Regions from separate parts of the Rossellomorea sp. FM04394 genome, predicted to be linked through region 2. Evidence: riboswitches for the same ligand, from Rfam matches in the RefSeq annotation. Region 2 holds a riboswitch; the other holds the start of a gene.
What was found. Region 2 has a riboswitch for cobalamin ahead of ACCB35_RS08000 (ribonucleoside-diphosphate reductase subunit alpha). Riboswitches for the same ligand answer to the same signal wherever they lie in the genome.
Positions count from the first base shown of each region.

Region 1: linked by a shared signal. The riboswitch ahead of ACCB35_RS12265 (ABC transporter substrate-binding protein) and the one ahead of ACCB35_RS08000 (ribonucleoside-diphosphate reductase subunit alpha) in region 2 are both predicted to bind cobalamin.

Region 1 is NZ_CP168654.1:2,449,493-2,454,949, reverse strand. Features, by position in the region: gene ACCB35_RS12280 (phytoene desaturase family protein) at 1-1,088, shown strand, start outside; gene ACCB35_RS12275 (hypothetical protein) at 1,136-1,288, opposite strand; gene msrA (peptide-methionine (S)-S-oxide reductase MsrA) at 1,368-1,907, opposite strand; cobalamin riboswitch at 2,203-2,406, shown strand; gene ACCB35_RS12265 (ABC transporter substrate-binding protein) at 2,542-3,507, shown strand; gene ACCB35_RS12260 (FecCD family ABC transporter permease) at 3,470-4,528, shown strand; gene ACCB35_RS12255 (adenosylcobinamide amidohydrolase) at 4,525-5,457, shown strand, end outside.
Region 2 is NZ_CP168654.1:1,585,667-1,591,123, reverse strand. Features, by position in the region: gene ACCB35_RS08000 (ribonucleoside-diphosphate reductase subunit alpha) at 1-1,774, opposite strand, end outside; cobalamin riboswitch at 1,922-2,103, opposite strand; gene ACCB35_RS07995 (SurA N-terminal domain-containing protein) at 2,745-3,521, shown strand; gene ACCB35_RS07990 (hypothetical protein) at 3,648-3,824, shown strand; gene gndA (NADP-dependent phosphogluconate dehydrogenase) at 3,868-5,280, opposite strand; gene ACCB35_RS07980 (MurR/RpiR family transcriptional regulator) at 5,444-5,457, shown strand, end outside.

The DNA of each region.
Region 1 (5,457 bases), 860 kb from region 2:
TCTATAAAAAGAGCATCAATGGCTTGCAAGACTTACGTTCAATGCATCCGGTCAAAGAATTACTGCAAATGGATCCAATGAAATCCATGGATACTGCAAATCGTAAATTTATTAAAGACAAGCATTTACAGCAGTTATTTAATTTCCTTATCATGTATGTCGGGTCTTCGCCTTACCATGCGCCAGCCATCATGTCACAGCTCACTCATGTTCAGCTAGGTCTTGGTGTCCATTATGTTAAGGGCGGAATGTACAAAATTGCTGAGGCAATGGCTAAGGTGTTGCAGGAACTCGATGTAGAGGTCCGCTTAAATTGCGAAGTGGAAGATATACTTACATCAGGCAGCCGTACTGAAGGAGTCCGAACGAAAATAGGAGAAGAGCTGAAGGCGGACATCGTTGTATCCAACTTAGAGGCAATCCCTTGCTACAAATCCCTATTAGCTGATTATCATGAATCTTCAAAAGAAGTCGATGAATTAAGCAAATATGCTCCAACAGTTTCGGGGCTGGTGCTGCTACTCGGGGTAGATCGTAAATATGAACATCTCGCTCATCATAACTTCTTTTTCAGTAAGGATCCGAAAAAAGAGTTCACGCAGATCTTTGATGAGCAAAAGCTTTCTGACGACCCGACGATTTACATCGGCATCTCTTCTAAATCGGATCCCACCCAGGCTCCTGAAGGGAAAGAAAACATGTTTGTGTTAACACACGTGCCTCCATTAAAAGAGGGGGAAGATTGGACCCAATATAAAGAATCCTATCGCTTCAAAGTGCTGGATAAATTGGAGAAGATGGGTGTTACGAACTTAAGGGATCATATCGAATATGAATATACTTTTACTCCTAATGACCTTAAAAGTCTCTACGGGGCTAATGGCGGATCTATCTATGGTACGGTCACGGACCGAAAGCTTAATGGAGGTTTCAAGGTTCCGAATAAGAGCAGAGTGCTCTCAAATATGTATTTTGTGGGAGGTTCAACCCATCCGGGTGGAGGGGTGCCAATGGTCACTCTTTCCGGACAGCTTACAGCGGAATTGATCTTGGATGAACAAGTGAAGGTAAATCGTTTTATTGGATAAAAATATAAGGTGATGGTTTGATGCATGATAACCATCACCTTATATTTTCATTCTGAACTATGATTATCCACCGTATCCGAATTGTTTACTTTCGCCTCGTCCTGAGCTGGATAGGGATCAAAAAAGTTCACCAGTTTTCCTGGACCTTCATATCCCACGACTTGCTCTTTATCGTCTTTGACGGGATCATTTTTCTTCATATAAAAACTCCTTTCTGCCAATTAGTTTGGCAAAAGGAGTTTTTTTCATTCTCCAGGAATGATAAATTTTTTAAAGTCCTTAAGCTTTTGGGTTTTCCCAATGACTCTCAATAAATTCGTCACGACCAGATTTTGCCCGGTCTTGTTTATATTCATCGGGATTCTTTTTGTAGAACTTTTGATGATATTCTTCTGCCGGATAGAAGATTGAGGCAGGAAGGATCTGTGTGACGATTGGTTTTTTAAATCGGCCACTTTCTTCTATTTCCTTCTTCGTGTTTTCTGCTAAACGTTTTTGTTGTTCGTTGTGATAGAAAATGGCTGTGCGATACTGGTCACCGCGATCATGGAATTGTCCTCCGTCATCAGTCGGATCAATCTGAGGCCAGTATAGTTCTAATAATCTTTCATAGGGAAAGAGAGCAGGATCGAAGGTGATTTGAACAGCTTCAAAATGCCCACTGTTACCGGCTTTGATATCCTTATAGGTAGGGTTCTCAAGATGCCCTCCTGAATAACCTGACACGACATCAATAATACCCGGTAGTTCATCAAAAGGTTTTACCATACACCAAAAACAACCGCCGGCAAAAGTAGCGACTTCTTTCTTTTCATTCATTGCGAAAACCTCCTATACATATGCCGCTCTAAAGTAGTAAAGCGATAGCTTGAAAAAGATTTTATCATGAAAGGGTGGAAGCCACAATCAATTAGCTTCAAAGCCTATTTGCCTATATGGTTTACTAAAAGTGCGTAATTGATAACTCACATCAACAGAAGCTCTCTTCCTATAGGCACACGATCAACTTGCATTACGCAGGTAGATTCAATCATTCTGCAAATTTCAACAAATTCGTAAAAATCAATTCACTAACGATGATAACTTGTGTATAATTCATGTGAACGGAACAATTACATATGATACGAGATTAGGTGAAGCGGAAGTTTCTTTAACAAACTTTTTAGCTTCATAATAGGGAAGTTGGTGTAATTCCAACGCGGTCCCGCCACTGTAAATGGAAGTGAGCTGTATGAATGCCACTGTACCAATAGGTATGGGAAGGTGCAGCAAACAATGACCATGAGCCAGGAGACCTGCCTAATGTCTTTCGCACCAAATCTACGCGGATAGAAAGGTGTAATGTGCATGTCTGACGGTATGAAAGCCATTTTATGCATTTTACACAACATCTCTAGTCCCACTGGAGATGTTTTTTTGTCTGGGAATAAGTTCATTTACAGGAGGAAAACGTATGAAACACACATTCAAAATCATTCTTGCACTACTATTATCTCTTGGACTCCTTTCAGCATGCGGTACTGATGGTGAAAGTGTAGAAAAGAAAAAAAATAGCGGGGAAGTCAGTCAGGGACAATCTGCTTTTCCTTTGTCAGTAAACGACGCCCTGAATAATAAAGTCACGCTGGAAGAGCAACCTAAGCATATTGTTTCGTTGATTCCAAGCAACACAGAAATTTTATTCGAGTTAGGGTTGAATAAGGAAATTGTGGGGGTTTCAGATTTTGATAATTATCCAAAAGAAGCGGCGGCGAAAGAAAAAATAGGTGGAATGGAATTTAACGTTGAGAAGATCATCAGCCTGAATCCGGATTTGGTTCTCGCTCATGAGTCCACAGCTGTTTCGGCAGAAGAGGGGCTAGAACAGCTTCGAGGTGCAGGGGTAAAGGTATATATCGTACGTGATGCCAATAGCTTTGAGGAAGTGTACACCACGATGGAAAACATCGGCATATTGGTCGGAAAGAAAGATGAAGCTGAATCCGTCATTTCGGAGATGAAAGCTGATCTGGAATCCATTAAGGAAAAAGTCAGTGGTGTATCTGAGAAGAAAAAAGTGTATGTAGAGGTGTCACCTTCACCTGACATATATTCTACTGGTAAAAATACATTCATCGATCAAATGCTATCACTTGTAAATGCCGAAAATGTAATGAGTGACCAAGAGGGGTGGGTCCAAGTAAACCAAGAAGCAGTCATCGCTTCAAATCCAGACATTATCATTACAACATACGGTTACTACAGCGAAAACCCTAAAAAACAGGTGATGGGCCGAGAAGGATGGAAAGACGTAAATGCTGTGAAAAATGAAGAAGTTCATGACGTTCATTCTGACCTGGTCACACGCACTGGCCCAAGACTGGTTGAAGGAGTAGAGGAAATTGCAAAGTCGATCTATCCGGAGCTATTTACAGAATAAAATATGGATAACATACGGATTGGCAGTATCGTTTTTACTATTCGCTCTTCTCGCAGGTATATCGATTGGAACCATCTCAATCCCACCAAAGGACATTTTGTTCATCGTCGGAGCTAAATGGTTTGGATACCATCTACCGGAAGAGACGGATCCGATGTTTACAAACATTGTGTATTCAATTAGATTGCCCAGAGTATTATTGGCATTATTGGTTGGAAGCTCCTTAGCTATCGCTGGAGCTTCTTTTCAAGGGCTTTTGCGAAACCCGTTGGCGGATCCATATACATTAGGCGTGTCTTCAGGAGCATCAGTTGGAGCTGTTATTACCTTGTTTTTTAATTGGAGCATTCCGTTCATTGGAAAGTTTACGCTTCCTTTTCTCAGTATTCTTTGTTCGATTATTACCGTGTTCCTTGTATTATGGTTTGCACAAAAAGTTGAAAGAACGATGAAGGTAGAAACCATCATTTTAACAGGAATTATTTTCAGCTCTTTTTTAGGGTCCTTTATTTCCTTAATGATCGCCCTGACTGGAGAAGAATTAAGACAAATCATTGGTTGGCTTCTTGGGAGTGTATCCATGAGAGGGTGGGATTACATTGCGATAATATTCCCGTTTTTCCTCATTGGAGTGATTTTGTTGTTCTTTAATAGCAAGGAACTGAATGGCATGAGCTTTGGTGAAGACCAAGCCCATCATATCGGGATATCCGTACAAAAGAGAAAACTCCTCATCTTAATTGCTGGAAGTATCCTGACAGGAGCGGCTGTCGCCGTTTCAGGTACGATTGGATTTGTTGGTCTTGTGGTCCCTCATTTTCTGCGAAGGATGGTAGGTCATGATCATAGGCACTTACTTCCTTTGTCTATCATAGTCGGCGGAGGTTTTCTCGTTCTGGCTGATCTTATCTCGAGAACCATCATTGCACCGACAGAACTTCCAATCGGAGTGATAACAGCCCTGATTGGTGCCCCCATGTTTGCTTATATTCTCCTAAAGAAAAGAGGTCTTTCATCATGATCGATATAAACGGGGTTACAGTAGGATACAACGATGAAAAAATCGTGGAGGACATGAATTTTCATATAGACAAAGGAGAATTCTTTGGGATTCTTGGACCTAACGGCAGTGGAAAGACCACGCTATTAAAAGCAATGACGGGACTACTTCCATTAATGGAGGGGAATATCACATTAAAAGGAAAAAACCTGCATCATTTTTCTTCAAGAGATTTAGCCACAGAAGTAGCGGTACTTCCTCAGATATCGACAGAATCCTTCTCATATGAAGTGAGGGAGACGGTTATGCTCGGAAGATATGCTCACCAAAAAGGTTTTTTTAAAGGGACGACTGAACGAGATATTGAGATCGTCGAGAAGGTTATGAAACAAACCGGCATTACGTCCTTCCAGCACCGCTACCTTCATGAGTTGTCCGGGGGAGAACGGCAGCGGGTGTTCCTTGCACAGGCCCTGGCTCAGGAACCACAAGTCCTGTTACTTGATGAACCTACTAATCATCTTGACCTTTCGTATCAGAAGTCACTGTTGGATTTAATTAAGAATCAAACGGTACACAAAAAATTAACAGTAATCGCGATCTTTCATGATTTGAATTTAGCAAGTTTATACTGTGATCGCTTACTTCTCTTAGACAAAGGAAAAACCAAACTACTCCATCACCCGGAAGAGGTTCTGAAAGAGAAATATATTGAAGAGGTGTATCATACAAAGGTTCAAAAACAGGCTCATCCTTTAGTGGCAAAACCTCAAATGGTGATAGTACCTGAGGAGAGTGCGACAGAGAACTTTGTGTTAGATGAAAGGTACCTTAGGGTGGGGGCAGAATACATATATTTCTCTGCTCCTTATCCGTTAAAATGTATGTCTTCAGGGATTATTGGTGCAGGAATAGGATGGTATAAGCACTTTATCAATCGTAGAGTCCCT
Region 2 (5,457 bases):
CTGTGGACCAATCTGAACCGCTGAAATATGGATAAGAACCTTTCTCTATTGCTAATTCATGACTGGCTTTTATCGTGTAATAGGCAACCTCCTCGTAAAGGGAATCACAATATTCAACGGCTTCATCGCTCTCCCATTTCAACCCTTTTAATGCAAGGAGGTGATGCCACCCAAAGGTTCCTAATCCAATCCCCCTATAGCGCCTGTTTGTCAATTGGGCTTGCAGGACTGGAAGTTTATTAATATCTATGACATTATCAAGTAATCTTACACCTATGGATACGACTCTTTCCAGTTCATCATCCATGATTGTTTTAGCTAAAGAAACAGATGCCAGATTACAGACGACGTAATCTCCGGGAGATTTATAGGTAATGATTTTCCCGTCCTTTATAACCTCTTCTTCCATGACTGTCGCACTCATATTTTGGGCGATTTCCGTACATAAATTACTACAGTAAATCATCCCTTTATGCCCATTGGCATTTAGCCGGTTAACTGAGTCACGGTAAAACATGTATGGTGTTCCTGTTTCGAGCTGGGAAATCAGGATCCGCTTAAAAATTTCAATTGCCGGGACGACTTCCCTTGAGAGATCGGGATATTCTACACACTCCCAATACTTATCCCTGAAAGAACCTCCTCCATCATGTTCATCATAATAATCTTCCAGTGAATACCCCATGACCACCCTTACTTCATGAGGATCAAATAAATACCATTCCCCTCTCTTCTCCACTTGCTCCATAAATAAATCAGGTAAGCTGACACCCGTGAAAAGGTCATGGGTACGCTGTCTTTCATCTCCATTATTTAATCGTGTATCAAGAAAAGGAAAAATGTCCTTATGCCATACATCTAAGTAAACAGCGATCGCTCCTTGACGCTGACCTAATTGATCAACGGATACGGCTGTGTTATTTAACTGCTTCATCCACGGAATGACACCTGAACTTACTCCCTTGAAACCTTTGATATTACTTCCCCGGCTTCGGACCTTCCCTAAATAGATACCAAGTCCTCCACCGTTTTTACTTAATGTGGAAACATCTGTATTGCTGTCGTAAATACTTCTTAAATCATCTGCCACCGTATCAATAAAACAGCTTGATAACTGACCATGACTTTTGCCGGCGTTGGCGAACGTAGGTGTTGCTACCGTCATATACAAATTGGAAAGTGCCCAATATGCTTCCTGAATGAGCGCCATCCGCTTATCACGGGGTTCGTTCATAAAGAGTGTCATGGCGATTATTAGAAATCGCTCCTGCGGTAATTCAAGGATTTCACCATCATGGGATTTAGTTAAATACCGCTCTGACAATGTCACGATCCCTATGTACGTAAACAGATGGTCTTTAGATGCGTCCATGATCCTCCCCAAAGAGTCAATTTCATCTTTGCTATAGGATTCCAATAGTTCGGTCGTAAATAGTTTTCTATCAGTCAATTCTTGAATTAATTCATAAAAGGAACTGTACAGCACGCTTTCTTCAACTCTCCTTGAATAAGCGACGGTACGATAGAGTTTCACTAAATATAATTCTGCAGCAACATACGTCCAATCAGGTTCATGTGCAGAAATTCGTTCGACTGCCGTGAGGATCATGAAATGGTATAGCTTTTCTTTGCTCGATTCAGATTGACCTTCTGCATACTTAAAAGTCTTTTCATCGAATTCTTTAAAAGGTAGGTGTGGAAAGCGACTGTGGAGTTTTGTAAGAATCGCTTTCGCTTCCATTTTGATCCTTTGATCCTGTGATACGATTGACATCATCATTCCTCCCAAATTTATACAGTGTGGGAAGGAGTCAAAAAAAGCCCATCCTTCTTAGCGGATGGGCTTTATGTACGATAGATATATGCATAGGCTAAACGGCCTATTCCAATCCTCGCTTTATCCTCCCAATTCCCGAAGAAGATAATACATGATAAACAAGGCAGGTCTCCTGACTCATGCTTCACCCTACTCTAAGGCCTTCCCATCGTATACGACAGTGGCAGTTCCTTATTTCGTCAGCACTTACAGTTGCGGGGACAGCTCCGGATTCACACCGGATTCCCTTTTAAGTCCATTCAGACACCCTATTCACAGGTCATTATCAATATATAGTTGAATTAATGAAATGGAACACAAAATGTTGTGTTCTGTTAAATCATAAACGATTAAAAATAATTTTACAAGTGAAACTATTTATTTTGTTTTGAAGCTAGAATCTTTTACTAGTATCACGCTATTACACTCGTAAAGTCAAGATATGTTATAAAGAAGGAAGGAAAAATCCTTCCTTTGAAATATGCTTATAATTATTATTTTCCATGAAAAGAATAGGAGAAGATTGAATAGTATGTTCAAAAGGACACTAGTCCCCCGACACCTTCATATATGTTAGTTGAGAAAATGATAAGCACTCTCTATAATTCAAATAGAAGGTTGTTTGACAGTATTCTTTGGTCCCCAATATTTTTTATAGGCTGTTTAAATGGAGGAAGATATCTCGATTTAAACAGCCTCTTTTTTTAGCAGCAGGGTTCTTACATTTTCATTTCTGCCCGGCAGTTGACAGTCGGATGTAACTGCATACATTATAGTGAAAGAGGGACCTATTAGTAATGCACTGTATTTCAACCTTATTACAATCTATACTTTTCGGCTTAAATACTTTCTTTTTACTGGCTTTTCATTTAAAATGCGCATTAAGTGATTTTTTGAAATCACACCTTACTTCTGAAAGGAGTCTATTATGAAAAAATTATTAACGGCTTTACTATTGACATTATTAACGATTGGACTAGCCGCTTGCGGTTCGAACGAGGAGAGCCAAAAACAAGCTAACGATAAAGCGAAAACAGAAGAAAAAAGCGATGGACAGGCTCAAGAAGAGCAAGCGAAGCAAATGGAAGAAATGCAGAAGAAAATGGATGAACAGAAGGTTGAAAAAGATAAGATCGTTGCCATTGTAAACGACGAAAAAATTAAAGGTGAAGATTTCAATAACGTATTGACTCAATCACAAATGCAGTATCAACAGATGGGACAAGACCCGACAAGTAAAGATGCAGCAAAGAAAATAAAAGAACAAACGATTGATAGTCTAGTTGGACAAACACTCCTTATGCAGCAGGCTGATGAAAAAGGCTACAAAGCATCTGAAGACGAAATCAATAAACAATTGGAAGAAGTTAAAAAGCAGTATGGTGATGAAAAGAAGTTTGAAGACGCAATGAAAAAAGCCGGATTTACGATGGATGAGTTAAAAACTCAAATCGCTGAAAACATCAAATACACAAACTACGTTGAGAAAGAAATCAAAGTAGGAGAAGTCTCTGAAGAGGAAATGAAGAAATTCTACGATCAGTATGCAAGTCAGCAAGGTCAAGGTGAATCAAAGGACGCACCAAAATTCGAAGAAGTTAAACCTCAGATCAAGACTCAGTTAGAACAACAGAAAAAACAAGAAAAACTTGTTCAGCATGTAGAAGATTTAAAGAAAAATGCTAAAGTTGATGTAAAAATCTAAAGCATCATTGTAGAAAGCCACCTATCCAGATAGGTGGCTTTCTTATGTTCTATTCCCCCATTATGTTTTTCTCTGATCAAGAAGGGTATGGTACAACAACGACTCATTAAGGGAGGATGAAAGATTATGACGAAGAGGGCCAATGACAATCCCGAACAAATCAATCAAGATCATGACGGCATTCTCGATCAGCATGAAAGTGAGCAAAATGTGGATCCAATTCCCCTCGATGACTTAAAAAAAGAGCAGCTGGACGAGAAAAATAAACATCATACGAAAGATGACTCATCAAGCAAAGAATAATACGTAAATCAAAAGCCCTGTGGGATTCCCACAGGGCACTCTTTTATTTAGATAACCAATCCGTATGGAATGTTCCTTCCTTATCCACTCGCTGATACGTATGGGCTCCAAAGTAATCTCGTTGGGCTTGAAGAAGGTTGGCAGGCAGTGACTCAGAGCGATAGCTGTCATAATATGCTAAAGCACTCGCAAGACCTGGTACAGGGATCCCTAATTTAATGGCTGTAGCCACCACTTCCCTAGCTTCCTCCTGATAGTTTTCTACGATTTCCTTGAAATATGGGTCAAGAAGTAAATTCGTTAATCCCGGTTCACGATCATAAGCTTTCTTGATTTCTTCCAGGAAGCCTGCACGAATGATGCATCCACCTCTGAAGATCATGGAAATCTCGCCGGGCTTCAGGTCCCAGTTATACTCATCCGAAGCAGATTGAAGCTGGGCGAAACCCTGTGCATACGAACAAATTTTGCTTAAATACAACGCTTTACGAATCATTTCGATAAACTCTTCTTTGTTACCTGAGAACTCCTTATTTCTTGGTCCTCTTAAGATTTTACTTGCCTTCACTCTTTCTTCCTTCATTGCAGAAATGAAACGGGCAAACACAGATTCAGTAATGATTGATAATGGTACACCTAATTCCAGTGCAGAAATACTCGTCCATTTCCCAGTTCCTTTCTGGCCTGCTGTATCCAGGATCACGTCAACAAGGGGCTTTCCTGTTTCTTCATCCACTTTTGTGAAAATATCCGCCGTGATTTCAATCAGGTAGCTGTCGAGCTCCCCCGCGTTCCATTCTTTGAATATTTCATGCAGCTCTGTTGCGCTTAAACCCAATACATTCTTCATAAGATAATACGCTTCACAGATAAGCTGCATATCACTGTATTCAATTCCATTATGGACCATTTTCACATAATGGCCTGATCCATCCGGACCGATATATGTACTGCATGCATCGCCCTTTACCTTTGCCGCGATTGCTGTCAGGAAAGGCTCGACCAAATCGTATGCTTCCTTCTGACCGCTCGGCATGATGGCAGGACCGTATAAAGCGCCTTCTTCCCCGCCCGAGACGCCTGCACCGATGAAGTTGATTCCTTTTTCATCAAGTTCCTTATTGCGGCGGACCGTATCTTCAAAGTATGTGTTTCCTCCATCAATCAGGATATCTCCCTGATCTAAATGAGGAAGCAATGACTCAATCGCTTTATCGGTGATGTTACCGGCAGGTACCATGATTAATATTTTTCGTGGTGTTTCCAATGACTGGACGAACTCCTTCACATCGTGTGTACCGACCATTTTCTTTCCCGGATGTTCTTCAAGAACTTCCCTTACCTTCTCATCAGAAACATCATATATAGAAACTGAATAGCCTCTGCTTTCGAAATTCAAGGCCAGACTCTTTCCCATCACTCCGACACCAGCGACTCCTATTTGTTGTTTTGTCATAGATTGAACATTCCTTTCAAATCGAGTAAATATATTTTCACCGTTTATATTATAATACGAAATAATTTTCCGTGGTGTGTTTTTTATGAAATAATATTTTTTTATTTTGTCATTTAGGTTAAAATTATTTTCATCAGTAGTAAATGCAAAAAGGAGGTTATACATGAATACCGATGA